4 regions of the Mesorhizobium sp. INR15 genome follow, and region 1 is predicted to be linked to each of the others. Evidence: predicted binding sites of a transcription regulator. Region 1 holds the regulator's gene; each other region holds the start of a gene.

Region 1 (7,518 bases):
CCGCTGGCCGCCGGAGAGCTTGATCACCGGCTCCTTGAAGCGCTGGAAACGCGGATTGAGCCTGCCCATGACCTTGCGGGCCTCGGCCTCCATGGCGACGTCATCGAGCGTGCCATAGGCCGTCATCAGCTCACGGCCGAGGAAGAGATTGGCGGCGGCATCGACATTATCGGCCAGGGCAAGCGTCTGGTAGATCGTCTCGATGCCGTATTTCTTGGCGTCGCGCGGGTTGGAGATCGAGGCCTCCTGGCCGTTGACGAAGATCTGGCCGGCATCGCGCTTATAGGCGCCGGAAAGAATCTTGATCAGTGTCGACTTGCCGGCACCGTTGTGGCCAAGCAGCGCCACGACCTCACCCGGGAACAGATCGATCGACGCGTCATCGACAGCACGGATGCCGCCAAAGGCAATCGAGATGTTGCGCATGTCGATCAGCGGCGTGCCTGCGGGAGCGGTTTTGTCAGCCATGGTTGTCTCCTCCCTAAACGCGCTTGCGATAGACGGTGTCGAGCCAGACGGCGATGACCAGCACCGCGCCGACGACAATGCTCTGCAACGGCGAGTCGACGCCGAGCAGCACCATGCCGGACTGCAGCGACTGCATCAGAAGCGCGCCCAGCATGGCGCCGATGATCGTGCCCGATCCGCCCGCAAGCGAAGTGCCGCCGATGACAGCCGCCGCGATCACCAGCAATTCGTCGAGCGTACCCAGCACATTGGTGGACGAGTTTTGCCGGGCCGACGAGATCGCAGCGGCGATCGTTGCGAGCACGCCCATGATCATGAACACCTTCATGGTGATCCAGCGGGTGTTGATGCCGGCCAGATTGGCGGCTTCAGGATTGCCGCCGATGGCGAAGACATAGCGGCCGAAGCGGGTTCGGTTGGTGATGAAGGTCATGATCAGTCCGACCGCGATCGCCATCAGCACCGGAATGGCGATGCCATGCGCGATGAACAGGCCACCTTCGGGAACGGTAATGTTGTTGGCCGCCGCGTAGCGATTCACGATGCCGATCGGCCACGGGTACGAATTGGCGAGCCACACCGCGCCCATGATGACAGCGCAGGTGACCGCGCCGAGCAGCGTCTCGGCCCAGATCGGCCGCAGCGGGAAACGGAACCGCTTGCGCTGCACCCGTCCGTTGAACAGCATGAACACGACCGCCAGGCAGGCGACAATTCCGACAACCCAGCTCCAGGTCGAGCCGATTGAACCCGCCGGCCCGCCGCCCATCAGCTGGAAAGTCGCATCGAGAGGCGCCACGGTCTGCCCTGAGGTGACCCACCAGGCCGCGCCGCGCCAGACCAGCAGGCCGCCAAGCGTCACGATGAAGGCGGGCACTTCGAGATAGGCGATGACGAAGCCCTGGAAGGCCCCGATCAGCAGGCCGAGCGCCAGGCCGATGGCCAGCGCCAGGACCCAGATCCAGGGATTGCCGAGCTGCATCCCGACCATACGCACCAGGAAATGCACCTGCGCGAAGCCCATGACCATACCGATCAGGCCTTCGGCGGAACCGACCGACAGGTCGATATTGCGCATGACGATGACCAGCACCATGCCGCAGGCCATGATGGCCACGGCGGAAGTCTGTACCGAGAGGTTCCACAGGTTGCGCGGCGTCAGGAAGGTCCGGCTGTCGAAGTCGAGCGGATTGACCCCCAGACGCAGGCTGGAGATGACGTGCAGGCCGATCCAGATGATCAGCAGCGCACCAATCATGCCAAGCATGCGGGTATCGATTTCAGTGGCTTTCAGGAACCGGGCGACCACGCCAAGTTCGGACGCACGCGCGGTGTCGGCCTGCGGGTTGGACGTCGTGTCGGTCATGATTTCCCTCCCACCGGCTTGCCGTCTGACGCGGATGCCGGAACACAGCCTAGAAGCTATCCACCCGAGGCGGAAACACAAATCTTTTTGAAAAAACGTCGCGGCTTGAGAGCAATTTCAGGAAAAGTGCGCGGCGGTTTTCCCGGTAAAAGCGCATGGCGCTTTCCCTTGGGAATTGCGAAAACAAAACCCTGGAGCGTTTCAGGAAACACTGAACCGCTCCAGGGCCGTGGCGTCGGGATCGATCCGATCGTTCAGCCTTACTTGCAGGCCGCGACGGTGCCGGCGGCAACGCCGGTGCAGACTTCGTCCTTCTTGATCCAGCCGGCGTCGATGACGAGGTTGAGATTGTCCTTGGTGATCGCAACCGGGGTCAGGAACAGCGACTTGACGGTGTTACCGCCAGGCGTGGTGAAGTCCTTGGCGCCGGCCACATCGGCCATCTTCTTGCCGTCGGCGAGCTGCGAGGCGATTTCGGCGGCGGTCTTGCCGAGTTCGCGTGCGTCCTTCCAGACCGAAACAGTCTGCGTGCCGAGCGCGATGCGGTTCAGGGCGGCGTGGTCGCCATCCTGGCCCGAAACCGGCACGGTGCCCGCCAGACCTTGCGCCGTCAGCGCCGCGACGACGCCACCAGCGGTGCCGTCATTGGCCGCGACCACCGCATCGACCTTGTTGTCATTGGCGGTCAGGAACTGCTCCATGTTCTTCTGGGCGTTGGCAGGCAGCCAGCCGTCCGTGTAGGCCTCGCCGACATTCTTGATCTTGCCGCTGTCGATGGCCGCCTTGAGCACTTCCATCGAGCCCGAGAACAGGAAATCGGCATTCGGATCGGCGCCTGAGCCCTTGATGAAGACGTAGTTGCCTTCCGGCTTCACCTTGAACACTTCGCGGGCCTGCATGCGGCCGACTTCCTTGTTGTCGAAGGTCAGATAGAAGACGTCCTTGTTTTCGATCAGGCGGTCATAGCCGACGACCGGAATGCCTTCGTCCAGTGCCTTCTGCACGGCCGGGCCAATGGCCGAGGCATCCTGCGCCAGGATGATCAGCGAATTGGCGCCTTGCGAGATCAGGCTCTCCACGTCCGTCAACTGCTTGCCGGGATTGGACTGCGCGTCGGCGGAAATATACTTGTCGCCAGCGGCCTCGATGGCCTTCTTCATCGCCGCCTCATCGGTCTTCCAGCGCTCTTCCTGGAAATTCGACCACGAGACACCGATGACCTTGTCCTTCGCCTGCGCGACCGACACGAGCGTCAGCGACATGGCGGCACCCGCCAGGATGGCGGCTGTGAATCTTTTCATGTTATCCTCCCTGCGCCGCGTGTGGCGCGACCAAACTGACCCGAAGGCCGGCACAAAGGCTCTATTTTTTCGAGCCTCGAAAAAACACTGGTCCAACGTCAGAGCGCTGTCAACATCGATTCTGATGGTTTCTGATGTTCGGAGTAATTTTTTTCGAGCCCCGTAATAAATAATATGACAGGACTGCCGGGTTCTGCCAGTATTTGGAGTGTGTCACCGACGGCCTTCGATTGCACGAAAGGTCGCGGCGGCGGGGAGGAAAGCAGGAACAATGTCGGTCGGAATCCGTCACGACGATTTGCGCCGGCGCAACCGGGCGATGGTTATTTCGTCCGTACGCCGGGCAGGACAGCCGTCCCGCACCGAAATCGCCGCCACAACCGGGCTCAGCCATTCGACCATCTCGGCGATCTCCTCCGACCTGATCGCCGAAGGCATTCTCACGGAAAGCAAGCCAAGCGAGACCGTGTCCCTGAAGCGCGGCCGCCCCCAGGTTGGCCTCAGCCTCCACCCGGAAGCCGCCGCCGTGATGACCGTGGTGTTGTCGCTGAACTTCCTGTCGGTTGCCGTCATCGACTATGCCGGCCAGGTGATCGCCGAGGAGCAGCGCCGGCTGGACACACTGACCATGTCGCGCGAGGCGCTCATTGGCGAATGCGTCGCCATCGTGCGGCGCCGGCTCGAGGATCCGGACCTCGATATCCACAGCGTCGCCCGCATCGCACTGGCCATTCAGGGCATTACCGATTCCCATGCCCGCGCGCTGCTGTGGTCGCCGATCACACCACAGACCAACATCCCTTTCGCCGACATCCTGGAAGAGGAATTCGGCATCCCCGCCACCATGGAAAACGACTGCAATATGATGGCGGTTGCGCTGCGCTGGCGTAACCCGGAGCGCTACCGCGATGACTTCATCGCCATCCTGCTGTCGCACGGCATCGGCATGGGCCTGGTGCTGAAGGGCGAATTGTTCACCGGCACCCATTCGTCCGGCGGCGAGTTCGGCCACATGATCCATCGGCCGAACGGTGCGCTTTGCCGCTGCGGACGGCGCGGCTGCGTCGAGGCTTATGCCGGCAACTACGCCATCTGGCGCAACGCCAGGCAAATGGGCGAGGACGCCGAACCGGTCGACGTCAGCGACGCGGAGATGCGGGCGCTGGCGGCATCGGCTCGCGAAAGCGATGGGCCGGAGCGCGAAGCTTACCGCAAGGCCGGTGAAGCGCTCGGCTTCGGTCTCGGCAGCCTGTTCGCGCTGATCGATCCGGCGCCTGTCGCCATGGTGGGCGTCAGCGCCGCCGCCTTCGACCTGATCGAACCGGCGCTGCGCGAAGCCATAGCCCAGACCGCCGGTGGCCAGCACTCGAAATCGATTTCCTTCGACACCGAGCCGAATGAGCTGCCGCTGATCCGCGAAGGCTGCGCCATGCGGGCGCTGACCTTCGTCGACCAGGAGATTTTCGCGCCGGGCTCACAAACAAAGCCTGAATCCGTCGGCAAGGACGTCGCCTGAATTTGCCGGCTTTCAGTCTTCCCTGATGGCGTAGCCCGCGCCGCGAATGGTGCGGATGACGTCGGGCATGCGGCCATTGTTGACCGCCTTGCGCAGCCGGCCGACATGCACATCGACCGTGCGCTCGTCGATATAGATCGTCTCGCCCCAAACATTGTCGAGCAGTTGGCTGCGCGAAAACACGCGGCCAGGATGACGCATCATGAATTCGAGCAAACGGAACTCGGTCGGCCCGAGCCGGATCTCGCTTTTCTTGCGGTAGACCCGGTGCGATTCGCGATCGAGCACGATGTCGCCGACCTTGAGCACACTGGACAGGACTTCCGGCTTGGCGCGGCGCAGCAGCGCTTTTACCCGAGCCATGAATTCCGGCGTGGAAAACGGCTTGACCAGATAGTCGTCGGCGCCGGTGGAGAGACCGCGTACACGGTCGCTTTCCTCGCCGCGCGCGGTCAGCATGATGATGGGCAACCGCTCCGTCTCGGGACGCATTCTTAGCCGGCGGCAGAGCTCGATGCCGGAAACCGCCGGCACCATCCAGTCGAGCACCAGAAGGTCGGGAACATTCTCCTGGAGCCGGATTTCGGCCTCATCGCCGCGCGTTACCACTTCGACCTGGTAGCCCTCGGATTCAAGGTTGTAGCGGAGGAGCACACCTAGCGGCTCCTCGTCCTCCACCACCATGATGCGTGGCGCGATCATCGGCTGGTCACCCCTGTCATGCCGCCGGCACGGTCATTGCCGTCTCGTCCTGCTTCGGACGATTGGCGGGCAACTGCGTGCCGGTCAGGACATAGTACGCGTTTTCAGCGATGTTGGTCACGTGGTCGCCGATGCGCTCAAGATTCTTGGCGCAGAACAGCAGATGCGTGCAAGCGGTGATGTTGCGCGGATCTTCCATCATGTAGGTCAGGAGCTCGCGGAACACCGAGGTGTACTTGACGTCGATGCGCTCATCGTCGGCGCGTAGTTTCGCCAGGGCGGCCGCGTCGCGCGCCGCGTATTCCTCGATGACGCCCTGTACCTGGATCAGCACCAGCTGCGCCATTCCGTCGATGGAGTGCGACAGGTCGCGCGGCGTGACGCTGAGGCCGACGGTGCCGACGCGCTTGGCGATGTTCTTGGCCAGATCGCCGATGCGTTCCAGATCGCCGGCCATGCGGATCGAGCCGACGACATGGCGAAGATCGTCCGCCATCGGCTGCCGCTTGGCGATCAGCGTGATGGCGCGGTCGTCGAGCTCGCGCTGGCGCGCGTCCATGATGGCGTCATCGGAAACGACGCGCTGCGCCAGCGCGTTGTCGGAGGTCAGCAGCGCCTTGGTTGCACCGCCAACCATCGCGCCGGCGAGATCGCCCATATCGCTGATGAGCCTGCTGATCTGTCCGAGATCCTCGTCGAAAGAAGCGACTGTATGTTCGCCCATGATCTTGTCCTCGTATGCCTGAGACTCAGCCGAAGCGGCCGGTGATGTAGTCCTGAGTGCGCTTCTCGCGGGGCGACGTGAAGATCTTCTCGGTCTTGTCGAATTCGACCAGCTCGCCCAGGTACATGAAGGCTGTCTGCTTCGACACGCGCGCTGCCTGCTGCATGTTGTGGGTGACGATGACGATCGTGTAGTCGGCTTGCAACTCGTCGATCAGCTCTTCGATCTTGGCGGTCGACAGCGGATCGAGAGCCGAAGCCGGCTCGTCGAGCAGGATGACTTCGGGCTTCACCGCCACGGTGCGGGCAATGCAAAGCCGCTGCTGCTGGCCGCCGGAAAGGCTGAGGCCGCTGGCATTGAGCTTGTCCTTGACCTCGGTCCAGAGCGCCGCACGCTTCAGCGCCTGTTCAACGCGACCGTCCATCTCGGACTTGCTGATCTTCTCATAGAGCCTGACGCCGAAAGCGATATTCTCATAGATCGACATTGGGAACGGTGTTGGCTTCTGGAACACCATGCCGATCTTGGTCCGCAACAGGTTGAGGTCCTGCGAGCGGTCAAGAACGTTCTGGCCATCGAGCAGCACCTGGCCCTCGGCGGTCTGCTTCGGGTAGAGCTCATAGATACGGTTGAAGACGCGCAGCAGCGTCGACTTTCCGCAGCCCGACGGTCCGATGAAGGCGGTGACGCTGCGCTCTGGCAGCGACAGCGTGATGTTCTTCAGCGCCTTCGACTGGCCGTAGAAAAAGTTGAGGTTCTTGACCTCGATCTTGGCCTTGGCGGTTGCCTCGGTTGCGATCGTCATGTCTGGAGACAACATCTGGCTCATTTGTCCTCTCTGCGTCCGGTCAGGCTGCGTGCAAAGATGCTAAGCGCGAGAACCGTCAATGTGATGATGAGTGCACCGGTCCAGGCCAGTTGCTGCCATTCCTCGTAGGGGCTGAGAGCAAACTGGAAGATGGTGACAGGCAAGCTGGCCATCGGCGCGTTGAGATTGCTGCTCCAGAACTGGTTGTTGAGGGCCGTGAAGAGCAGCGGTGCCGTTTCGCCGGAGATACGGGCGATCGATAGCAATATGCCGGTGACGATACCGGAAAGGGCGGCGCGGTAAGCGACGGATTTGATGACAACCCAGCGCGGCGCGCCGATCGCGGTGCCGGCTTCACGCAACGCGTTCGGCACCAGGTTGAGCATGTCCTCTGTTGTGCGCACAACGACCGGAATGACCAGGATGGCGAGCGCCACGGAACCGGCGAGCGCCGAGAAATGCCCCATTGGCCGCACCATCAACTCGTAGACGAACAGGCCGACGATGATCGACGGCGCGGAGAGCAGGATGTCGTTGATGAAACGCACCACGGTGGTGAGCTTCGAGAAGCGTCCGTACTCGGCCATGTACGTGCCGGCCAGCACGCCGATCGGCGTGCCGACGATAACGGCG
Region 2 (7,518 bases), 1.9 Mb from region 1:
TGCCCTGACCGGAGCCGGCATGCGCGCGGTGGTGGTGGTCAAGAACGGCCATATCGTTGCCGAGCGCTATGGCGCTGGCTTTTCGGAAAGGACGCCGCTGCTCGGGTGGTCGATGACAAAGACGGTCAATGCCGCGATCCTTGGCACGCTGGTCAAGGACGGCAAGATGGCGGTGACCAACCAGGGGCTTTTCGGGCCGTGGAAAGCTGACGGCCGAGCCAGCATCAGCATTGCCGACATGATGGCGATGTCGAGCGGCCTGGAGTTCAACGAGGATTACGGCGACGTCGCCGATGTGACACGCATGCTCTACCTTGAGCCTGATATGGCCGGCTTTGCCGAAGCGAAGCCTTTGGCCGCCGAGGTCGGCAAGGTGTTCTCTTATTCGAGCGGCACCGCCGTGATGCTTTCTCGTCTGTGGCAGGATGCGATCGGCGACAAGGCCAAGGCATTGGCGTGGCCGCGCGCGTCACTGTTTGAGCCGCTCGGCATGCACAGCGCCGTGCTTGAAACCGACGAACAAGGCACCTTTGTCGGCGGCTCCTACCTCTATGCCACGGGGCATGATTGGGCACGGTTCGGCCAGTTCCTGCTGCAGGACGGTGTCTGGAACGGCAACCAGGTTCTGCCCGCCGGCTTCGTTGCCTGGATGCGGGAGCCGGCACCGGCCTCGAAGGTCTACGGCAAAGGCCAGTTGTGGATCGAAGGCCCTGGCGATGAGGACAGTCCGGGTGCGGGCGTTTCAGCGGGCTTGCCCAAGGACACCTACTGGATGGAAGGCCATGACGGGCAGACGGTCACCATCATTCCGTCGGAGCAATTGGTGATCGTACGGCTGGGGCTGACACCGGCCAAGCTCGGCTATCGGCCGCAGGCGATGGTGGGAGCGTTGGCCAAGGCGCTACACTAATGCACGTCCCCGGTTTTGAGAGCGCGCCGCATGAATCCGTTTCAACGCGACGCGCGTTAATCTGTGTCTGTACGGAATTCGTTTTACCCCTCATCGCCGCAAATTCTCCCTTGTTAAGCGCCGAGCACCGAATATGACGGCGCAGCCGCCGCGATCCTCATCGGACAAACCACTCGGCGAACCATGATATTCCGAGGAAGAACACGGCGCCGATACAGATCAATGGGGTAGCCAGATTTCTGTAGAATCTCGCTCTGGGATCTGCGCCCGGTTTCGTTCCAATGACGCCGTAAGCCAGAACGGCAAAACCGGCGGCGCCAAGCAGTAGGCAGGCCGAGCCTCCAAGTGCCCACATGCCGCGCACATGGAGATTCTCAAAATGTTTTTGGCGCCAAGGTCCCAGACGGTAGGGCATGACCAGATCGTCAGTGACGACGCCATGTATCGCGTAGGCGGCAATCGCGATTGCACAAAGATACCCGATCAACTTGCGTAGTTCAGTTGGCAGAGGCCGCAAAAAGCTTCTCCCAGAGCTCGGTATGACCGCTGGCGCGCGCCGCGTCGTCCCATTTCAGCTTCGTGTATTTGCGAAGGGTCTGGCAGTTTTCAGGATCACTGGCCATGCACTGCGTTCCCTTGCCATTGGCCAGTTTGAACGTCGCCTTGTCCAAAGGATCGGCCGCCAGCGAATGCGGCGCGCCCTCGAACACGTCGCATGGGGAGATAAGACACGCGTCATTGTAGACCGGTCTCATTGCAGACGAGCTCAAAAAAATCGTGCAGGCAGCTAAAGAAAAGATTCCCCTCGCACTCATGTTCGCCTTCTTGAGGTAAAATAGAGATCGCTAACATACAGCTTTTCATGCTTTGCGTCGATTGTCCTGGACAGCCGCCAAGGCCTCCCCGTGACGTTTCGGTGCTGATCAACCGATGTGGTGGTGCGGCTGGGTGACGAATGCCAAGCTCGGCTATCGGCCGCAGACGATGGTGGGCGCGCTTGTGAAGGCGCTGAAATAGGCTCTTTCAATTCGCATACAGGCTATCTCGTACCCATTCGAAGATGCAGTCTCCGTGCCGGGAACAGGGAGAATGCATCATGGTCGTGGGGTTTATCGGGCTTGGGACGATGGGGCGCAACGCGGCGCTCAATGTCAGGCGCGCCGGGTTCGAGATGGTCGTCTACGATATTCGTCCGGAGTCCATGGATGCGTTGACGGTTGCCGGCGCAAAGCCCGCCACCAGTCCTGCCGATGTGCTGGCACGCAGTGATATCGTGGTGACGATGGTGTTTGGCCCGAAAGAGATCGAACAGGTGGTGCGGGGTGAGAACGGCTTCCTGACCGCGTCCTGTGCCGGCAAGTATTGGGTCGACATGACCACCAGCGGCCCGAAACTGATGCGTGCGCTGGCCGCCGAATTCCAGGCGAAAGGCGGCGGGCCGGTCGATGCGCCGGTTACCGGATCGGTGGACGCAGCGATCCGAGGTGATATGCCGATGTTTGTTGGCGGCACCGATGCCGATGTCGAGGCGGTGCGGCCTGTCATCGAGGCGATGGGCGAGCTGCGGCGCGTCGGCCCGTATGGCAACGGCTACGTGGCCAAACTCGTCAACAACCAGCTTTGGAAAATCCATGCCGCGGCGATCGGCGAGGCCATGGTCACCGCAAAGCTCGCAGGACTGGAACCTGATGTCTGGTGGCGGGTGATGAAAGGTGGTGCCGCCGACAGCTTCGTGCTTCAGCATGACGTGCCGTCGATCTTTGCCGGCCACTACGATCCGTCTTTTCCGATCGCGCTTTGTCTCAAGGATCTCGGCCTGATCGAGGAACTGATGGCCGAGACCGGCACGCGCAATGAACTGACCCGTGCGACCCATGACCGGTTCAAGCTGGCCGGCGAACGCTACGGTGTCGGCGCTGGCGAAATGACCGTCTGCAAGGTGATCGAGGATGACGCCAATGTCGAATTGCGGGTCGCGGGAGACTGGTTGGCGCCGTGGGATGTCGTGCACGCGGCGGACAGCAAGACCGGGACTTAATGACCGTTTACTTCTGCCCGCCAATAACAGCGAGCCAGGCATAGCCGCGATAAAGCGTGCGGAAACGGAAGGTTGCGCCTGTTTGCCGGGATTCCGATTCAAGCACCTCGCGCAGGGTCGAGTGCGGCGAGACGTGGAATTTTCTGAGCCAGCCTCGCAATAGGCAGCGGAACCAGGCCGGCAAGCCTTCCTGCTGGCCGAAATCGACGATGTGCAGCGAGCCATTCGGTGAAAGTGCTTTCAGCGCGGCCGAAACAGTCCTTTCCCAGCCGGGGATCATCGACAGGGAATAAGACACAAAGACGCGATCGAAATTGGCTCGGCCAAAGAGCGCCGTGGCGTTGAAATCCGTAGCATCGCCGCATGCCAGCGTGACGCGGCCGGACAGGCCTTCGCGGTCGATCGCGTTGCCGGCCGTCTCCAGCATTTCAGCCGAGATATCCAGGCCGAAGAAGCGGGCGTCGGGATAGCGACGGGCGGCAAGAATGATGTTGCGGCCGGTGCCGCAGCCGAGTTCCAGCACGGTACCGCCAGCCGGTACTTCCAGCCCCGCGATCAGCCGGTCGCGGCCGAGAAGATAGTATTTGCGGGTCAGGTCGTAGATGTGGCGCTGCCAGCGGTAAACGCCGTCCATCAGTTCGGCATGGCTGGCCGGCAGCTCGGTGGTGCTCATGCCGCGCGCTTCACATAGAGGTGGAAGCCGCCATAGATGGCCGAGCGGTCGCGGGCCGAGAATTCACAGGAGGCTTCGCTCTCATAGTTCCACTGATCGAGCAGCGAAGCGGAGACGCGGCCGGGCAAAAGGCTCGGTTCGGCGGCGGTGCGGAAGATGACGCGAGCGCCCGCCGAGGCGGTGCGGGTGATTTCCGCCCACAGCGCGTTGAGCTGGTCATCCGTCATCCAGTCCTGCGCATCAAGTAGAATGAAGCGATCGACAGAGCCGGCATCCTTGCCGGCCAGGAATTCGATCAGGTTGGCGTGATGGATGGCAACACGATCGACGTTGCCGCGGATCGTTTCGTAGTTCTGCTTTTCCAGATAGGCGGGCAGGGCGGCCTCGCCGGGTTCGGGATAGCGGCGGGCAAAAGCTTGCCAAGCGAAGTAGTTGTTCTGCAATGGGAAATCGCAAGCCAGTTTTTCCAGGCGGGCTTTCAGCACGCTGGCCATGGTGCCGTCACCTGATGTGATCAGCGAATCGTATTGAGCCGGCGGGATGCCGAGGCCAAACAGGGACGCCTTGCGCGACGTTGCCCATTTCAGCAGCGGCCTTTCGAACACCGGCGCCAGTTGCTCGTTGAAGAAGCGGCGCTGATCGGCAACGCTCTTCGAGGCCATGATGCCGGCTGGGTCGACGCCGAAGAATTTTGCCGTGCGGTGGCCCATGGCGATGAACAGCCCAAGCAGGCCGGTCTGGTAGAAATTGCGGTCGAAGACGCCGATGCGGCGCCGGCCACGCCAGTTGCGGCGCTCCCAGTAATGCCGGCTGACCGGGTCGAGATGCGGGGCGATGAAGCGGTCATAGGCCTCGGAGTTATGGCTGGTGTCGGCGGCGCCGAAGAAACGGAACAGGTCGCCCTGCGAAGGCAGATGGCGTACCGCCTCGAGCTTCATGCGGTTCAATGCGATATGGGCGGCGTTGAGATCGACAGCGTCGATCCTTGCCGGCGAGCGGGTCAAATAGGCGAGGATATTGCAGCCGCCGGATGCGATGGTGACGATGCGATGGCCCTGGCCAAGCTGCATCGCTTCCATATCGACATCGGGATCTTCCCAGATCTGCGGGTAGACGAGGCCCGAGAACAGGAAGGCGAAAAGCCGCTCGGAAATGCCGGCCTTCGACAACGGGCGGTTCTGATAGACGGCCTTTCCAACTTCCTTGCCGCGACGAAAAACCAAGTCTCCGGAAACGTCCGTCATGGCAATCTGATTCCCCGTTTGCTTTGGCGCAAGCGGGTAGCGCCCGGTGATGACAGGTGCATGACAAGAGCCGGCTTCGTGCGTTGCGGCTCATAGGCTCGTCACGAGCCGGCTCCGATGCTCACGAAACCGTGAATGATGTTACATGCCGAAACGCAACGTTACGAAACCCATCGGCTTCCCATGCATTTTCTTTCCGAGCGTCACCGCGAGCGGGGGCGTTGTTAGAAGGAGAGATGTTATGAAGAAACTTATTCTTGCTTCAGTTTCGGCTCTTGCCTTGCTTGGCGTTGCGGCATGCAGCGACAGCGGCACAGACAACACCACCACCCAGAGCACCAATCCGCCTGCCGCCGAACAGCCGATGAAGCCGGCCACGCCGGAAGCCACGCCGCCGGCCGCGAAGCCTCCGGCAACGGACAATTCAACGACGCAGAGCATCGCGCCCGAAAAGCCCGCTGAACCGGCTCCGGCAACACCTGCGCCAGCGCAGTAAGTCCCGAGTATTTTCGAGTTGCGATCAGAGAAGGCCGGCCTCGTGCCGGCCTTTTCATTTTGTTATGCGGCCTGCGTCGGATCAACCTGCGCCAAAGGCCTGTTGGTTATCCCGGCTTGATAGCGCGAGGCCGTCGCTCTAAGAAGCAGGCCATGTCGATTTGGGATCGCCTCGGCGACTTCATCACGCGCGTTTCGTCCTCAGCCTCGTCGGGTGTCGCCGATGTGGTCGAGGCCGTGCGCACGGTTTTTTCCGGCGACGCCGATCTGCGCCGTCGCGTCGCCTTCTCCGTGGCGATGATCGCGCTTTCGGCCAAGATGGCAAAGGCCGATGGTATCGTCACCCAGGATGAGGTGCGTGCCTTCCAGGAAATATTCGAGGTGCCGCCGAAAGAGACACGCAACGTGGCGCGGCTGTTCGATCTCGCCCAGCGCGATGTCGCCGGCTTCGAAACCTATGCCGAACGGATGGCGCAGATGTGCGGTTCCGGGCATTCCAATTGCGTGATGCTGGAAGACATACTTGACGGCCTGTTTCACATCGCCAAGGCGGACGGGCTGGTGCATGAGCGTGAAGGTGCGTTCCTGCATCGCATCGCCGAGATCTTCCACATCGACGAAGCGCATTACGAAAGCATCCTGGCGCGGCACGTCAATCTGGGCGCTGGCGATCCCTACATCGTCCTCGGCATCGAGCGCGGCAAGCCTTTCGAAGAGGTCAAGAAGCGCTATCGCAAGCTGGTCTCGGACAATCATCCCGATCGGCTGATCGCACGCGGCCTGCCGCAGGAATTCATCAAGATCGCAACGACGAGGGTCGCTGCGATCAACGCTGCCTACGAGATGATCGAGCGGGGCCTGCGGCACGCATGAGCGGGTTCTCGCCCGACGAACCACGCGCCGAAGTCCGGGTCTCGCCGAATTTCGGCCCGCGACGAGACACGCTCAAGCCCGACATGATCGTGCTTCATTATACCGGCATGGGTACGGGGGCGGGCGCCGAGGCCTGGCTGTGCGATCCGGCCAGCGAGGTTTCATCGCATTATCTCGTGCATGAGGACGGGCAAATCGTTCAGATGGTCCGGGAAAGCGATCGCGCCTGGCATGCCGGCAAGAGCTCATGGTTTGGCGCTACCGATATCAACTCCCGCTCCGTGGGCATTGAAATCGTCAATCCGGGGCATTCGCTGGGCTATCCCGCCTTTCCCAAACGGCAGATCGACGCCGTGATCGCCTTATGCGCCGGTATCGCCAAACGCCATTCCATCGCCGCTGAACGGGTGCTTGCCCATTCCGACGTGGCGCCGGGGCGCAAGATCGACCCAGGCGAGAAGTTTCCATGGAGGGCCCTTTTCGCGGCCGGTGTTGGCCATCTTGTCGCGGCGGCCCCTGTTCGCCGGGGCGCAGCATTGAACCCCGGTGACGCCGGGCCCGACGTCGAGGCGCTGCAGTCGATGCTCGCGCTCTATGGTTATGGCGTTGAAATAACAGGCAGTTTCGACAAGCAGACCGAGATCGTCGTTGAGGCTTTTCAACGGCACTTCCGGCCGCGCAAGGTGGATGGCGCTGCCGATGGTTCGACAATGCGGACGCTGCGGCGGCTGCTCGATTCCATCCGGCCCTGACCCCGGGTAGAGGCGTGTCCAAGTAATCCTTTCCCAGTCCTTAAGTTACAACTTGTCACTCAAAGTGACTTGCCTCGCCTTGTTTGGCGCCAAATCGGACGTCAAACGGCGATCGTGCAAGTTGTCGGACCCCAAGCCCCCCGGATGTTCCGATTGTAATTAAGCGTTGCCGCGTGAAGATCTTCACGCGGTTCAGACAGAACAGGATCACATGCAGAAATTGACCGTTTTAACGGCAGCTCTTGCTGCCGGCGTAATGACTTTTGCCTTCACCGCAGCCGATGCCGCACCACTCAGCCCACGGGCTGATCAGGGCTTTGTGACCGCCACCGCCAAAGGCGGCAAGGCGACGCCAGCCAAGGCTGGCCACGGTCCGAAAGCAGCCGCTCGCGCTTCCGCCAAGGTTGAGAAGGCAAGCTGGGCAAAGGCGAAGAAACCGGTCTCGAAGCGACAGGGCAAGCGCGGCAGAAAGACCGTCGACCTGACGACAACGGCGTCCATCAGCGGTGCGAGCACAGCGGTGTCAACAGCGG
Region 3 (7,518 bases), 400 kb from region 1:
CCTCGAACTGGTGCTGGACATAGAACAGCCAGATGCCGGCCGAGCCGGCGAGGATGACGATGGGCAGGTGCACGATCAGGAACGCGCCCGGACCAACGAACCAGATGAGGACCGTCGCGGCAAGGGCGATGGCAAGGTTGGTCGACATCGAGGACACCCAAGGCGTCAGCCCGGAACGCATCAGGCCGATCGGCAGCCGGTGTTCGAAGATGAAAAGCCATGTCGGGCCAAGGCCGAACATCACGAGAGGGTGACGATAGAGGCGATATCTGAGGCGACCGCGCCACGATAGCTGCCGGTATTCGGAAACGGTCAATGTCTTGATGTCGCCCATGCCGCGCTCGTCGAGATTGCCGGCACTGGCGTGATGCGTGGCGTGGGCACGGCGCCAGCAGTCATAAGGCGTCAATGTCAGGACACCGAGGGCGCGGCCGATCCAGTCATCAGCGTAGCGATTGGCGAAGAAGGAACCATGGCCGCAATCGTGCTGGATCATGAAAATCCGCACCAAGAAACCGGCCGCCGGCAAGATGAGGATAAGGCCCCACCAATGGCCATAGGCGTAGGCTGCTGCGGAAAGCGCCCAGAGCGTGACGAATGGGATAAGGGTGATGGCGAGTTCAATGGAACTGCGTCGCCTGTCCGGCTTTTTATAGCGCGCCAGAATCTTCAACCAGGCGCGCTTGCTGTTAGCGGCCGCGTCAGGGGAAATCATGTTCATCAGGAAGCATAGGCGGCGGGCCCCGCCGCCGCAAGGTTGGGTTCACGCAAAATTACTGTGAGTAATTGTCGCGTGGCCGGCGGCGCTCACGTTGCTCCAATAGTCTTGATCGCCGTCAACGCGCTGGCGCTACTGTCGTCCCCCGCCCGGCGTGCTGCTTTCAATGCCATCCAGGCGCTCGAGGAGTTCCCTGAATTGGTCGGGAATGTCCCCCTCCGTCCGGAACGCCGGCAAGGTGCGCAGAAATCGGGTCGTCGCCTGGTTGCCAAACTGCCGCCTGATCTCGGTGGCGAGCCCTTCGCGTCTTTCGCCGGTGTCGCGGGTCATCATCTCAAAATCCTTTGTCGGTTTCGAAACTCCTCCAGCAAGGGAATGGTTCCCGCATCGCACCATCTTGGCAAGCGAAGCCGGGGATTACAGTAAAATTTGAATTAAAATCGAAAGGTCTTCGCCGGCCGCGATCAAACTCGGTCGATTGCCGCCAGTATCGCTTGCCCCTTGATTTTTGGCCGCCAAACCTCGATATCGGGCTCAAATCCACACCATTCGAGATGACGGGACATGGCGATGAGCGACCAGGCAAAAGACGAACGCGCGCCCGATGAGGCCGAGGCGATCGAAGCCGCTGCCGAGCGCACCGACGGCAGCATCGACGGCGACTATGAGGCACTGGTGCGGCTGCTGAAGGAAAATGAAGAGTTGAAGGACCGAGCGCTGCGCGTTGCGGCCGAGATGGAAAATCTGCGCCGCCGCACCGCGCGCGACGTGCAGGACGCGCGCGCCTACGCGGTGGCCAATTTCGCCCGCGACATGCTGTCGGTGTCGGACAATCTGCGCCGCGCGCTGGACGCCATCCCGGCCGAAGCAAAGGCTGCCGGCGATGCAGGTTTCAAGGCGCTGATAGAAGGCGTTGAGCTCACCGAGCGTGCCATGCTGTCGACGCTGGAGCGGCACGGGGTGAAGAAGCTCGCGCCGGAAGGCGAGAAGTTCGACCCCAATTTCCACCAGGCGATGTTTGAAGTGCCCAACCCGGATGTTCCGGCCAACACCGTGGTCCAGGTTGTCCAGCCAGGCTACTCGATCGGCGAGCGGGTGCTGCGCCCCGCCATGGTCGGTGTCGCCAAGGGCGGCCCCAAGATCGTGGCAAATGAAGCCACGGTCGAGCCGGGCCCAGTCAACGAGCAGGCCGAGAAGGATGCCTGAGGGCAGTAGGCAGTAGGCAGTAGGCAGTAGGCAGTAGGGGCGCGAGTTCAGTAGGCAACCGTACTGCTTTGCCGTACATACTGCCGTATTACCTTATTCCCTTACCGAACGGCCGCCGATGCACCCGATCGCGCTTCTCGATTATGCCGGCGTCGCTGTGTTCGCGGCGACCGGCGCCCTTGCCGCATCGCGCAAGCAGCTCGACATCATCGGCTTTCTGTTCCTGGCCAGCGTCACCGGCATCGGCGGCGGCACGTTTCGCGACCTCATCCTCAACGTGCCGGTGTTCTGGGTCGGAAACCGCGACTATGTGCTGATCTGCGCGGTCGTGGCGGTGTTGGTCTTCTTCACCGCGCACCGGGTCGAATCCCGCTACAAATTGCTGCTCTGGCTCGACGCCATCGGCCTTGCCGCCTTCTCGGTGATGGGCGCCGCCAAGGGGCTGGCCATTACCGGCTCGCCGGCCGTATCGATCATCACCGGCATGCTGACCGCCACTTTTGGCGGTATCCTTCGTGATCTTCTGGCCGGGGAGCCATCGGTGCTGCTGAAGCCGGAAGTCTATGTGACGGCGGCACTTGCTGGTGCCGCGCTCTACACGCTTGGCGATCTCGCCGGATTGCCGCCGCTGGCGTCGAGCGTCGCGGGCTTCGTGGCTGCCTTTGCCGTGCGCGGCGGGGCGCTCAAATTCGGCTGGTCGTTTCCGTCCTACAAGAGCCGTCCGGGCCGGCGTCCGGAAGATATTCCCTGAAAATCAGGGTTTGTTGCCTGCCAATTCTTGATGAGCGTTTTCGGCGCCTGCCGTAGCCATGTCTGTTCGAGCCGATGGCGCAATTCGTCGGATGGAATTTCCGCCAGCCTGACAAGCAGCGCCGGCCAGCCCTTGTAGTGATCCGTCTCGAAATAGATGGATGGTGCCGCTTCCAGCAGCAGCTCTTTCTCCTCGAGCGGGCACATCAGGACGATCGTCTCGGCATCCTTGACCCGGGCAAGCAGCTTCTTGCCGACCTTCAGGGCCGGCGTGCCGTAGGACGTGGTTTCGACAATATCCGGCAGGCCACGCGCCGCGAGCCGCATTGCTTCGAAAGCGCTGGAAAGATTGCCGGTCACCGTCTCAGGCGGCGAAGCGCTGGGCTTCCCCGCCATAATAATTGACGTAGCGCGCGCCGATTTCCTTGACCGGCATGACCACGAACACGTCGACGGTCGAGAATTCGCGGTCGATGACGCAGCCGTCGCCGATGCGTGCGCCGACCCTGAGATAGCCCTTGACCAGCGGCGGCATCGCCGCGATTGCCGCCTTGGGATTGACCGCCTCGATCGGCATCAGATCCATCGAGCAGTAGCGCCCGGATACCGCGCGCACATCCCAGGCCGAATTGGTCCGGCAGTGATGGGCGAGATAGGTGAGCGCTTCGGCATGCGCCGCCGGCACCGTCCCGTGGAACGAGGCGCAGCCGGTCATCACACCGATTTCATAATGTTTGATGTAGGCCCATATGCCTTGCCACAGCGCCTCGATGGTGCGCTTGGAGCGGTATTCGGGCAGAACGCAGGAACGTCCAAGCTCCAGGAAGCGCTGGCCCGGGTGGCGGGCAATGAGCTTGGTGAGCTCGAATTCGCCTTCGGAATAGAAGCCACCGGCGGCGGCCGCGATTTCTTGCCGCAGGAGCCTATAGGTGCCGACGATGCGGCGATGCTCGGGGCCGGAGAGCGAAGTGTCGAAGACCAGCAGGTGATCGCAGAGCGGATCAAACCGATCGGCGTCGCGACGGTCCTGCGCCTGGAACAGGTTCTTGCGGGCGCCCATCTCGTCGTAAAAGACGCGGTAGCGCACTTCCTGCGCGGCAGCAATCTCGGCCTCGTTGCGGGCGAGCCGCACCTCGAGGTTGCCGATTCGACCGAGCGAAGCGCCTTTTATGACGGAATCGACGTTACGCCCGGCGAGCAAGGCGCTGCTGGCGTTCGGCCGAGTGTCACATTCCGGCATAACTGTATGCACGAGTGATTCTCCTTCGAGCCATCCCTCTTGGCACGGGGATACGGTGTAGGTGCAACAGGATTGTGACAGTACCGTGATACGACGCATCGGGCAATACTTCGTCGGCTGGCGAATGCTCTCAACCGGCTACGTTAAGTCAGGGAAGTCGTTGCTTGCGGAAGTTCAAGCAGCGACCTGACCCTCGACGGCATGGACCAGTGCGTCGGGGTCGAGCGGCTTGGTGACGAAGCCGCTGGCGCCATGCGCAAGCACGGCATGGCGGGTTTTTTCCTGGCTATCCGCCGACAGCACCATGATCGGAACCGGCGGGGCGGCGGTTTCTTCCTCGTGGCGCCGGATGGCGGCGATGGCGTCCAGCCCGTCCATGATCGGCATGTGCAGATCCATCAGCACAACGTCGAAGCGCTGCTTGCGGCCAACGCCGGTGACAGCCTCGACAGCGGCCTTGCCGTTGCCCACCACATGCACCCGATGCCCGGCCTTCAACAGCGTGGCACGCGCCAGCATGGCATTGATGTCATTGTCCTCGGCGATCAGCACCGACAGGCCCTGCTGGCGGATGCCGGTGGCACGGTGAGCAGGTGCGCGGCGCTTCTCCGGCTGTGGCTGGGCTAGATCAGGTGCATCCCTGCTCAGAAGGACGCGCAAGAGCGTTCCGCCACGCACCGGCCTGGCCAGGAAGGTTGCATAGCCGTTGGCCCTGAATTCACCAAGCATGCCGCGATCGGTCGGTGCAATCATTGTGATCGCTTCACAGTCGGTGAAACCGTTCTGGCGCAGGCGTTTGAGCAATCGTCCGTCGCTCTCTTCCATGGCCGCGTCGATCAGCAGCACGTCACAATTGACCGCGAATGGCGCGGCCTGGGCGGCGGTGGTCGCGATGTCGACCATGCCGCCATTGGCTCGAATGGTGCGGGCGATGGCGTCGGCCTCGACGGCGTTTTTCGACAGGATCACCGCGTGCCGGCCTGACAGTGCATTCTGCCGGCTCTGCGGCGCCCCGGTGGCCGCTATGGCGGGGATTTCGAAGACGAATTCAGACCCCTGGCCAAGCCGGCTGGATACGGAAATCGTGCCGCCCATGGCGATCACCAGACGCCTGGAAATGGCCAGGCCAAGACCAGCGCCGCCATGCGATCGTGTCGACGTGCCATCGGCCTGTTCGAATTCCTCGAAGATGCGCTCCATGTCGTCATCGCGCATGCCGGGGCCGGTATCGGTGATGGTGAATCCTATGCGGTCCGTGGTCTCGGTACGGACACGAGCGATGCTCACCAGCACGCCGCCGCTGTCGGTGAACTTGATGGCATTGCCGATGAGATTGAGCAGGACCTGCCTGACCCTGCCCGGGTCGGCGGTGATCATCTGCGGCACATCGGGTTCGACATGGCAGCCGAGACCGATATCCTTGGCAAAAGCCTTGGCGGCCAGCAATTCGATGATGTTGTCGGCGATCTCGCGCACCGACATCGGCTGCGGTTCGGGATCGAAGCGGCCGGCCTCGATCTTGGAATAGTCGAGCAGGTCCTCGATCAGCGCGAGCAATGCACTGGCCGAGGTCGAGACGGCGCCGACATAGGTCTGCTGTTCGGGAGACAGGCTGGTGTCGGCCAGCAGTTTTGCCATGCCCATGATGCCGTTCATCGGCGTGCGGATTTCATGGCTAACGGTGGCAAGGAAGCGCGACTTGGCCTGGCTTGCGTATTCGGCGCGCTCCCGCGCGGTGATCAGCGATGATTCGGCGCGTTTGCGGGCGGTGATGTCGCGGGCGATGGCGCGATGCGAGACGGCGCCGCTGTCCTTGTCGCGCACCGACAGCTCGATCCAGGAGAACCAGCGCGGACCGGTTGGCGTGCGGATGGCAACGTCGGTTGAACTCAGGCACTCGTGATCCGAGAAGGCGGCATCGGGCACGATGCCGACGTCGATGCCGAGTTCCACCAGGGTCTTGCCGGGCAGGTCGCGTGGATCGGTTTCGACGAGATCGGCGAAGACCTTGTTGGCATAGACGATGTGGCCGTCGCGGTCGCGGTGGATGACAAGATCGCCCAGCGCGTCGATCAGCCCGCGAAAGCGCTCCTCGCTCTCCTGCATCTCCCACATGCGGTCGGCCAACGTCTCGATCTCGGCGCGGCTGCGGGCCGCGGTTTCGTCGAGAAGTGCCGCCGTGCGGCGCTCCACGCGCCTGCCGCGCAGATGCAGGGCAAGAACAGCCATTCCGGTTGCCAGCAACGCCATGGAGATGAAGATCGGCGCTCCGGTCAGATGGGCCAGGCCAGCCAGCACCAGGACGGCGACGAATGTCAGGAACGGCAGGCCTTCAGGATTGGTCGGCGTCAGCTCCGGCGCCAGCGGCGGCGCGGCGACAACACGGCGCCTCGGCGCCTCGGGACGCACCCCGTCGACGTCTTCGGCACTGCCCGCCTCTTTGATGCCGGATTCCGCGATCATGCGAAATCCTTGCCAGACAGAGATTATGGAAGACTGCGGCGGATCGTTCGAATTTTAGCGGATGCGCGGATTCCGGTGCTGTCGAGGCTGGAGTTATGCCATCAGCTCCTACGATCCATCTCCTTTGTTATCCTCGAGCCGGCTTACATATCGACGACGACTCGGCCCCGGATCTTGCCATCGACGATATCATGCGCTGCGGCGATGATGCCGTCGAAACCGATGGTCGTGGACAGGCTGGCAAGCTTCCGCAGATCAAGGTCGGTGCCGATCCGGCGCCAGGCTTCGATACGCACCACCTTTGGCGCCATGACGGAATCTATGCCGAGCAGTGACACGCCGCGCAGGATGAAGGGAGCAACACTCGACGGCAGGTCCATGCCGCCGGCGAGGCCGCAAGCAGCGACCGCGCCGCCGTAGGACGTCATTGACAGGACATTGGCCAGCGTGTGGCTGCCGACGGCATCGATGCCACCGGCCCAGCGTTCCTTGGCCAGCGGCTTGGCCGGCTGGGCAAGCTCGTCGCGCGAAATCACTTCCGCCGCACCGAGGTCGATCAGATAGGGGCTTTCGGCATTGCGGCCGGTGGAGGCGATGACATGGTAGCCGAGGCTGGAAAGGAGCGAGACCGCGACGGATCCGACGCCGCCGGCGGCTCCCGTCACCACAACCGGGCCGCGATCGGGCAGGATGCCGTGCCGTTCCAGCGCCATGACGCTCAGCATGGCGGTGTAACCGGCGGTGCCGACCGCCATCGCATCATGCGGGCTCATGCCTTGCGGCAGCGGCACCAGCCAGTCGCCCTTGACGCGGGCACGCTTGGAGTAAGCGCCGAAATGGGTTTCGCCGACGCCCCAGCCGTTCAGGATGACCTGATCGCCCTTGCGCCAGTCGGGGTGGGAAGAGGAAATGACCGTGCCTGAGAAGTCGATGCCCGGCACCAGCGGCCAGCGGCGGATCACCGGCGCCTTGCCTGATATCGCGAGGCCGTCCTTGTAGTTCACCGTCGTTGCTTCGACTTCGACGGTGACGTCGCCTTCCATCAAATCGGTTTCGGTGAGATCGGTCACCGCCACCGATTGCTTTTTCTCGGCATCACGCGAAACGAGGATGGCTTTGAAGGTTTCCGGCATTTTTTCTC
Region 4 (7,518 bases), 3.2 Mb from region 1:
CAGGAGACAAAAATGGCGCCATTGACCTCGGGAAAGAGATTGACCTCGGGAAAGACAAGGCCGATCCGGCTCGCGGACATTGCCAGGGCGGCGGGCGTTTCACACGGCACCGCTTCCAACGTCTTCGCCCGCCCGGAGATCGTGCGCGAAGAGGTCCGAGAACGGGTCAAGGCAGCGGCCGAGGCAATGGGGTATGGCGGACCGGATCCCAAGGGCCGTCTGCTGCGCGCCGGCAAGGTCAATGCCATCGGCGTGGCGAGCGCGGAGCCTTTGTCCTATTTCTTCGACGACCCTTTTGCGCGGGTGATGATGGCCAGTATCTCGCAGGCTTGCGATGCAACCGGCGCAGGCATCTCGCTGGTCTCGGCGGCCAACAAGGAACAGCTCGCCTGGAACATCCAGAGCGCGCTTGTCGACGGCTTTATCGTCTTCTGTGTTGAAGGTGGCTCGCGGCTGGTTGAACTGGCGCGCGAACGCAAGCTGCCCTTCGTGGCGCTCGACGACCTGGAATCAGACGACAATTCTGTCGCGGCGATCGGTGTCGACAACGTCGCCGGCGCCACCCTTGCGGCACGGCATCTGACCGAACTTGGACATCGTCGCTTTGCCGTGCTTGCCTTGCCTTGCGCCGACTCCGGCTTCGGCCCCACAACCCAGGCGCACGTGGAGAAAGCCCTCTACTCCGGCACGCGCGACCGATTGCGTGGCTACTTCGCGGAAATTTCCCGGATCGGTGTGGACGTCTCACAGGTGCCGATCTACGAGACCGTCAACAATGAAGAGAGCGTGTGGGCAGGTCTCGATCATATCTTCGCCGGTTCCGAGAAGCCGACCGCCATCCTGGCCATGTCGGACAGGATGGCGTTGCACGCGCTGGATTGGCTGCGTCGGCACGACATCGCTGTTCCAGGCGATGTTTCGGTCGTCGGCTTCGACGGAGTCCCTGAAGGCGCGGTCTCCCAGCCGCCGCTGACCACGGTCGCCCAGCCGATCGCCGAGATGGGCCGCCGCGCCGTCAAGGCGATCCTGGAATATGATGGCTCCCTCAGCCGGCAATTGCTGCCGGTCGATCTTGTGGTGCGGGCTTCGTCCGGCCCCTCACCCACCTGAAACCATCTGATGCGTCAAAGCGCATAATCGGCAAAGCATCCGAGACGAGCCGAAGGTTTGCCAGCTTTGTGCCTGCTGATCATCGCCGCAAGGCCGACATCACTTACGCGCCCTTCGCCCGGCGCTGTTCGGGCGGTATGGCGCCGAGGTCGAGGCTCATGGCCAAGGCCGACCTTTTCGGCCCTGCCGGCTATTGCATCGCGGCTGGGTTCATCCACAGGAACTCCCAGACATTGCCATCCGGGTCTTCAATGTGGCGGTTGAACATGAAGCCGAGATCCTGCGGCGGATTGGGATCAGCGCGACCACCCGCGACCACGCCGCTCGCGATTGCGGCATTGACTTCTTCTTTGCTGTCAACGGTGAGTGCCACCAACATCTGGCTCTCACGGCTGGGGTCACCGATCGGCCGCTTTGTGAACTGGGTGTAGTGCTCGTGCGTCAGCAACATCACGCCAATCGTGTCGGAGAACATGATCGAGCTCGCCTGTTCGTTTGAGAACTGCGGGTTCAGAGTGCCTCCGATCGCGAGGTAAAATCTGGTCGCCGCCTTGAGATCGCGCACCGGAAAATTCACGAAGATCTTCTTAGCCATGGACTGAAATTCCTACCCATTTCAATGAGAACTAGACCGTCTAGTACCCGAAATTTATGACTATCAGTTGGGAACTGAACTGTCTAGTACTGGCATTGGAGGATCACATGGAAATCGACGGCGAGACGAGATCGGCACGCAAGGATCGCGAAATCATCCAGGCCGCGACGGCGGCGTTCGTCCGCGGGGGATACGACGGTACCAGCATGGAGGAAATCGCCACCAAGGCAGGGGTTTCCAAACAGACCGTCTACAAGCATTTCACGGACAAGGAGACGCTCTTTGGCGATGTCGTCCGATCAAGCGCGGCCCAAGCCAATGATGCCATTGAATTGGTGACAAGGTTGCTCTCCGATACCGAATTTACGGCGGGCGGCCTGCAACAGCTTGCCCGGCGTTTGATGACGACGCTGATGGACGAGGAGCGACTGAAGCTTAGACGCTTGATCATTGCCAACGCGGACAGGATGCCGCGGCTTGGCCGCGATTGGTACGAAAAAGGCTTCGAGCGCATGCTTGCCACGATGGCTTCTTGCTTTCAAAAGCTGACAAGCCGAGGCCTTTTGCAAACCCGCGATCCGCATTTGGCGGCCAGCCACTTTTTTGGAATGCTTCTTTGGATTCCGATGAACGAAGCTATGTTCACCGGAAACAGGAACCCGCGCTCCATGGCTGAACTGGAACGGCACGCCGATGTCTCGGTCGAGGCCTTTCTTGTCGCTTATGGCGCGCCGTCGCAATCGTCAGGGCCAACGCAGCGAAAGCCTCAAAAACCTGTCAAATCACTCGACTGGAGCTCATTTCTCTGGCGCGAGGGGAATTGAAGCCAAAGGCCCCGAGTTCACATACGGCCCGCCGTTGGCGATAGGCGGCGAGCGAAGCTGTCAGAGTGGCAACTGCCATTGCCGGACAGGCTCCGCATCCGGCTCGCTCACCTTCGCCGACCGGCCTTTCTCTGCGCCAGATGTGCCGATTAATCTCGCCTCCGCTCCGGCGACCAGCAAAGCAAGACCGCTTTCGAACTGTGCCTCGTGGCCGCCGGCGCGATAGGCCAGAATGGCCGCGCTCAATAGCGGATAGGCCTGCGCCGCCGCATCGAGTTCAGCGCCCCTGCCCGGCCCTTCCGGCGCGTCGGCCTGCTCCTCCAGCACGCAGCCGACCGTGTAGCGGCCGACCGCTAGCAGCAACTGCATGGCATTCTGGGCGAGCATGCCGTGACCAACAAGGAACCGCAGCATGGCCTCGAACCGCTCGAGGCTGTCGGGATTGGCTTCCGTGCCGGCATGAACGCGCGCGCCATCGCGCCAGGCGACCAGTGCCCCGCGAAAACTGCGGGCGTTGTTGCGGACGAAATCCTGCCAGCTTTCGCCAGCCTGTGGCGCCCGGTGCCGGTGCCCGCGCCTCAGCATTTCGTCGTTCATGGCGTCGAGCAGCGCGCGCTTGTTCTTGAAATGCCAATAGAGCGCCGGCTGCTGCACCTTCAGCCGCTCCGCCAGAAGCCGCGTCGACAATGCGTCGATGCCCACCTGGTTCAGCAGCGCCAACGCCTCGGTGACGATCAGCGTCTTGTCCAGCTTCATCCGAGCTTCTCCAGCTTGCGACTTCTACTTATCAGTGATAAGCGCTCCTTATCAACGATAAATTATGGACTATTACGATGAAAAGAGCTTACCCCGTTGTGCTGATGGCGATGATGCTCGATGCCGCCGGCATCGGGCTGATCATGCCTGTTCTGCCCGGCCTGCTGCGCGAGGTCGGCCACATCAAGGAGATCGGCTGGATCTTCGGCACGTTCCTTGCCGCCTACGCCGCCATGCAGTTCCTGGTCTCACCCTTGCTCGGCGCGCTGTCGGACCGCTACGGTCGACGGCCGGTGCTGCTCATCTCGCTGGCGGGCGCCACGATCGACTATCTGTTCATGGCTTTCGCACCGACCTTGCCGCTGCTGTTCGCCGGCAGGATGATCGCCGGTATCACCGGCGCCAGCATGGCGGTGGCGTCCGCCTACATCGCCGACATCACGCCGGAGGACCAGCGCGCGCGCCGTTTCGGCCATCTCAGCGCCGCTTTCGGCGTCGGCTTCATCGCCGGTCCGGCACTAGGCGGCTTGCTCGGCGAAATCTGGCTGCGCGCGCCGTTTCTCGCGGCCGCGGCCCTCAACTGCCTCAACCTGACGTTGGCCTTCTTCCTGCTGCCGGAACCGGAGCGCGCCAGGGGTGCCGGCGAAACACCGTCGCTCAATCCGCTGGCGCCGCTTCGCTGGGCGCTGACCTTTCCGGCGCTGCTGCCGCTGATCGGGGTTTTCGTCGTCTTGGGCCTGGTCGGCGAGATCGGCGGCACGATCTGGGTGCTCTACGGGCAGGACAAGTTTGGCTGGAGCGTGCTGACCGTCGGCGTCTCGCTGACGCTGTTCGGACTGTTCCACGCCGGCGCCCAGGGCTTCGTCGCCGGACCCATCAGCGAACGCTGGGGCGAGAAGCGGGCGCTCCTCATAGGCATCGCCGCCGATAGCGCCGCCTATGTGTCCATAGCATTGGCAACACAGGGCTGGGTGGCATTCGCGCTGCTGCCACTGTTCTGCCTCGGCGGCATCGGCGCGCCGGCGCTGCAATCATTGCTTACCGCGCGTGTCGGCGAGGATCATCAAGGCCGCCTTCAAGGCGTGCTGGCAAGCATGTCCAGCCTTGCTTCGATGGTCGGTCCGCTGGTCATCAGCATGACCTATTTCCACACGCGCAGCGTCTTTCCGGGGCTGGTGTGGATCGCCGGCGCATCACTTTACCTGCTCTGCCTGCCGCTGCTCGCCGCCAGCCTGCCCCGACGAACGCCGGCGACAGCGGCTGAGTAAACTTGTCCACTGACGCAATTTCTGGTCAATCCAGCAGGATTCCGCTGTGTTTTGCGTGCCGCGCCGGTCAAAGCTCTTCGCTTATCCACAGCACCGACATATGCCTGTCACACACAGCCTATGGAGATACTCTTCATTTGAGGGGAGGTCTGCATGGCCGACAAGAACAGCGTCACACTGCTCGACGACACCTCGACATTGCCGGCAATTGTTGCCAACCCGTCCGACATCGCCAGGATTGAGAGCACGATCGACGTCAAGGATCGTGCCGGCATTTCGGTCTATGGCGACCGTGCCCAGCAGGCCGTCAGCGACTACGCCAACAAAATCCTGGGCCAGTTGCGCAACCGCGACCTTGGCGACACCGGCGATCTTTTGACCGACATCATCATGAAGGCCAAGAACCTCGACCCGGCTTCGCTGAAGGATGAAGGATTTCTCGGCAATCTGTTCAGCTCTTTCAAGGCGCGGCTCGAACGCTTCAAGGAGAAGTACGAGGACATTGCCGGGCAGATCGACCGCATCGGCCTCGAACTCGACCGGCACAAGGATACGCTACGGCGCGACATCGCCGTGCTCGATGACCTGCATGAGCAGACCAAGGACTCCATCCTCAAGCTCGATGCCTATGTGCAGGCCGGCAAGAGATACGTCGAGGACTATCGCAACAACGAATTGCCGAAGCTGAAAGCCGCAGCGGATGGTGCCGGCGGCGATGTCGGCGGCACGCTGGAGGCGCAGACCTATCAGGATGCCGTGCAGGCGCTGGACCGGCTGGAAAAGCGCGTCTTCTATCTGGTGCAGGCGCGCCAGCTCGGCATCCAGCAATTGCCGCAGATCCGCATCGTCCAGTCCGGCGACGAGACGCTGATCGAAAACCTGCAGGCGACGTCGGCGCTGACTGTTCCCGCGTGGAAGCAGAAGATGGTCATCATGCTTGGCCTGAACAATCAGAAGTCGGCGCTCGAGCTGCAAAAGACAGTGACCGATGCCACCAACGAAATGATCCGCCAGACTTCCAAGATGATGAAGGACCAGGCGATCTCGATCGAGGAACAGGCGCAGCGCGGCATTGTCGATGTCGAGACGCTGGCGCAAGCCAACCGCGATCTCATCGACACCGTGCAAGGCGTGCTGAAGGTCCAGCAGGAGGGCCGCCAGAAGCGGGCCGATGCCGAAAAGCAGATGGACCAGATGACCATCGATCTGAAGAAAGCGCTGACCCAGTCCTGATCGGAACCGCCATGCCGAAGACGCTGATGTCCGTGCTGCTGCTGGCCTTCTGTTTGCTGCTGGCGGCCTGCAACGCCAACGATGTGAAATTCTCCATCGTCTCCGGCTCGGAAAACACCGTGCTGCAGCCGATCGTGCAGGAGTTCTGCACCAAGCAAGGCGCCACCTGCACTTTCGCCTATGAGGGTTCGCTCGACATAGGGCTTGGGCTGCAAAGGCCGGGCGGGCTTGATCAGGACGCGGTCTGGCCGGCTTCGAGTGTGTGGGTCGACCTGTTCGATTCCGGCCGCAAGGTGCGCAACCTGACCTCGATCGCGCAGATGCCGGTCATTCTGGGCGTACGCAAATCCAAGGCCACCGAACTCGGCTGGGTCGGCAAGGACGTCTTCATGAAAGACATCCTTGCCGCCGTGAAGGACGGCAAGCTGAAATTCCTGATGACCTCGGCGACGCAGTCCAATTCCGGCGCCAGCGCCTACCTTGCCATGCTGTCCAGCGCGCTTGGCGGCAAGGAAGTGATCGAACCTGGCGATCTCGACAGTCCGAGCGTGCGCGAAACCGTGAGCGCCTTGCTGCAGGGCGTCGAGCGTTCGTCCGGCTCGTCGGGCTGGCTCGCTGATCTTTACGTCGACAATGCCAGCAAGGGCACGGTCTATGACGCGATGTGGAACTATGAGGCGACGCTGAAGGAAACCAATGACAAGCTAAAGGCGATGGGCAAGGAGCCGCTCTACGCGATCTACCCAGCAGATGGCGTTGCTGTCGGCGATTCGCCACTCGGCTTCATCGACCATGGCCGCGGCCCGGATGCCGAGAGATTCTTCACCGACCTGCTCGCCTATCTGCAATCGGACGCGGTGCGCAAGCGCATCGCCGACACCGGCAGGCGGCTGCCGCTGGGCGGCTCGGCGATCCAGGCGGCGGCCGAACCGGACTGGAACTTCGATCCCGGCAAATTGGTGACATCGATCCGCATGCCGGAGCCGGCGGTGATCCGCAAGGCGCTCAATCTCTATCAGGAGGCGTTGCGGAAACCTTCGCTGACGGCGCTGTGCTTTGATTTCTCAGGCTCCATGGAAGACCAGGGCGAGAAACAGTTGCAGGCGGCCGCGCAATTCCTGTTCACGCCGGAAAAAGCCAGCGAAGTGCTGGTGCAATGGACGCCGTCGGACCATATCTTCGTGCTGCCGTTTGACAGCACCGTACGCGACAATTTCGAAGCAACGGGCGATGCCGCTGGGCAAAGCCAGCTGCTGGCGGCGGTCGCCCAGCAGCATGCCGGCGGCGGCACCGACATGTATGCCTGTGCTCAACAAGCGCTGCAGCAGATCACCGCGACGCCGGATCTGTCGAAATATCTGCCGGCGATCGTGATCATGACGGACGGCAAGACCGATGGCAGCGCCGATTTCTTCCTCAGCCAGTGGCGCAGCGCGCCGGTACAAGTGCCGGTGTTCGGCATCACTTTCGGCGACGCCGACAAGAGCCAGCTCGACAACCTTGCCAAGGCAACGTCAGCGCGTGTCTTCGACGGCAGTGGCGATCTGGCTGGCGCGTTTCGTGCCGCACGCGGATATAATTGAACAATGCGTGGCTTGTTCGGCAATGACTGGAACTGGATCGCGGCGGGCATCGTCTCGGCGGCGCTGCTGATCGGGCTGAACTTTCTCACCCATTTCCCTTTCCTGGTATCGGCGATCATCGCGGCTCTGGTCTTTGCCGGGCTGGTGTT

What was found. The regulator PhoB, encoded in region 1, activates phosphate uptake and scavenging genes when phosphate is short. The targets are predictions, from matches to a motif close to TGTCATNNANCTGTCAT.
Positions count from the first base shown of each region.
Region 2: GA829_RS17360 (BtaA family protein) is a predicted target of PhoB. The motif match lies at 4,915-4,931, and genes of this name have one in related genera.
Region 3: olsB (l-ornithine N(alpha)-acyltransferase) is a predicted target of PhoB. The motif match lies at 3,978-3,994, and genes of this name have one in related genera.
Region 4: GA829_RS24885 (toxic anion resistance protein) is a predicted target of PhoB. The motif match lies at 4,648-4,664, and genes of this name have one in related genera.

Region 1 is NZ_CP045496.1:1,620,815-1,628,332, reverse strand. Features, by position in the region: gene GA829_RS07880 (ATP-binding cassette domain-containing protein) at 1-468, opposite strand, end outside; gene GA829_RS07875 (sugar ABC transporter permease) at 482-1,834, opposite strand; gene xylF (D-xylose ABC transporter substrate-binding protein) at 2,095-3,135, opposite strand; gene GA829_RS07865 (ROK family protein) at 3,407-4,651, shown strand; gene phoB (phosphate regulon transcriptional regulator PhoB) at 4,664-5,353, opposite strand; gene phoU (phosphate signaling complex protein PhoU) at 5,370-6,077, opposite strand; gene pstB (phosphate ABC transporter ATP-binding protein PstB) at 6,103-6,906, opposite strand; gene pstA (phosphate ABC transporter permease PstA) at 6,903-7,518, opposite strand, start outside.
Region 2 is NZ_CP045496.1:3,554,968-3,562,485, forward strand. Features, by position in the region: gene GA829_RS17340 (serine hydrolase domain-containing protein) at 1-910, shown strand, start outside; gene GA829_RS17345 (hypothetical protein) at 1,408-1,665, opposite strand; gene GA829_RS17350 (NAD(P)-dependent oxidoreductase) at 2,007-2,948, shown strand; gene GA829_RS17355 (class I SAM-dependent methyltransferase) at 2,956-3,621, opposite strand; gene GA829_RS17360 (BtaA family protein) at 3,618-4,865, opposite strand; gene GA829_RS17365 (hypothetical protein) at 5,107-5,361, shown strand; gene GA829_RS17370 (J domain-containing protein) at 5,514-6,233, shown strand; gene GA829_RS17375 (N-acetylmuramoyl-L-alanine amidase) at 6,230-6,985, shown strand; gene GA829_RS17380 (lytic transglycosylase domain-containing protein) at 7,197-7,518, shown strand, end outside.
Region 3 is NZ_CP045496.1:2,022,747-2,030,264, forward strand. Features, by position in the region: gene GA829_RS09765 (fatty acid desaturase) at 1-721, opposite strand, end outside; gene GA829_RS09770 (hypothetical protein) at 851-1,051, opposite strand; gene grpE (nucleotide exchange factor GrpE) at 1,289-1,924, shown strand; gene GA829_RS09780 (trimeric intracellular cation channel family protein) at 2,043-2,675, shown strand; gene GA829_RS09785 (MmcQ/YjbR family DNA-binding protein) at 2,633-3,070, opposite strand; gene olsB (l-ornithine N(alpha)-acyltransferase) at 3,039-3,914, opposite strand; gene GA829_RS09795 (hybrid sensor histidine kinase/response regulator) at 4,089-6,377, opposite strand; gene acuI (acrylyl-CoA reductase (NADPH)) at 6,521-7,510, opposite strand.
Region 4 is NZ_CP045496.1:5,077,817-5,085,334, forward strand. Features, by position in the region: gene GA829_RS24860 (LacI family DNA-binding transcriptional regulator) at 13-1,110, shown strand; gene GA829_RS24865 (VOC family protein) at 1,301-1,705, opposite strand; gene GA829_RS24870 (TetR/AcrR family transcriptional regulator) at 1,813-2,529, shown strand; gene GA829_RS24875 (TetR/AcrR family transcriptional regulator C-terminal domain-containing protein) at 2,590-3,285, opposite strand; gene tet (Tet(A)/Tet(B)/Tet(C) family tetracycline efflux MFS transporter) at 3,363-4,553, shown strand; gene GA829_RS24885 (toxic anion resistance protein) at 4,707-5,786, shown strand; gene GA829_RS24890 (VWA domain-containing protein) at 5,798-7,369, shown strand; gene GA829_RS24895 (5-bromo-4-chloroindolyl phosphate hydrolysis family protein) at 7,373-7,518, shown strand, end outside.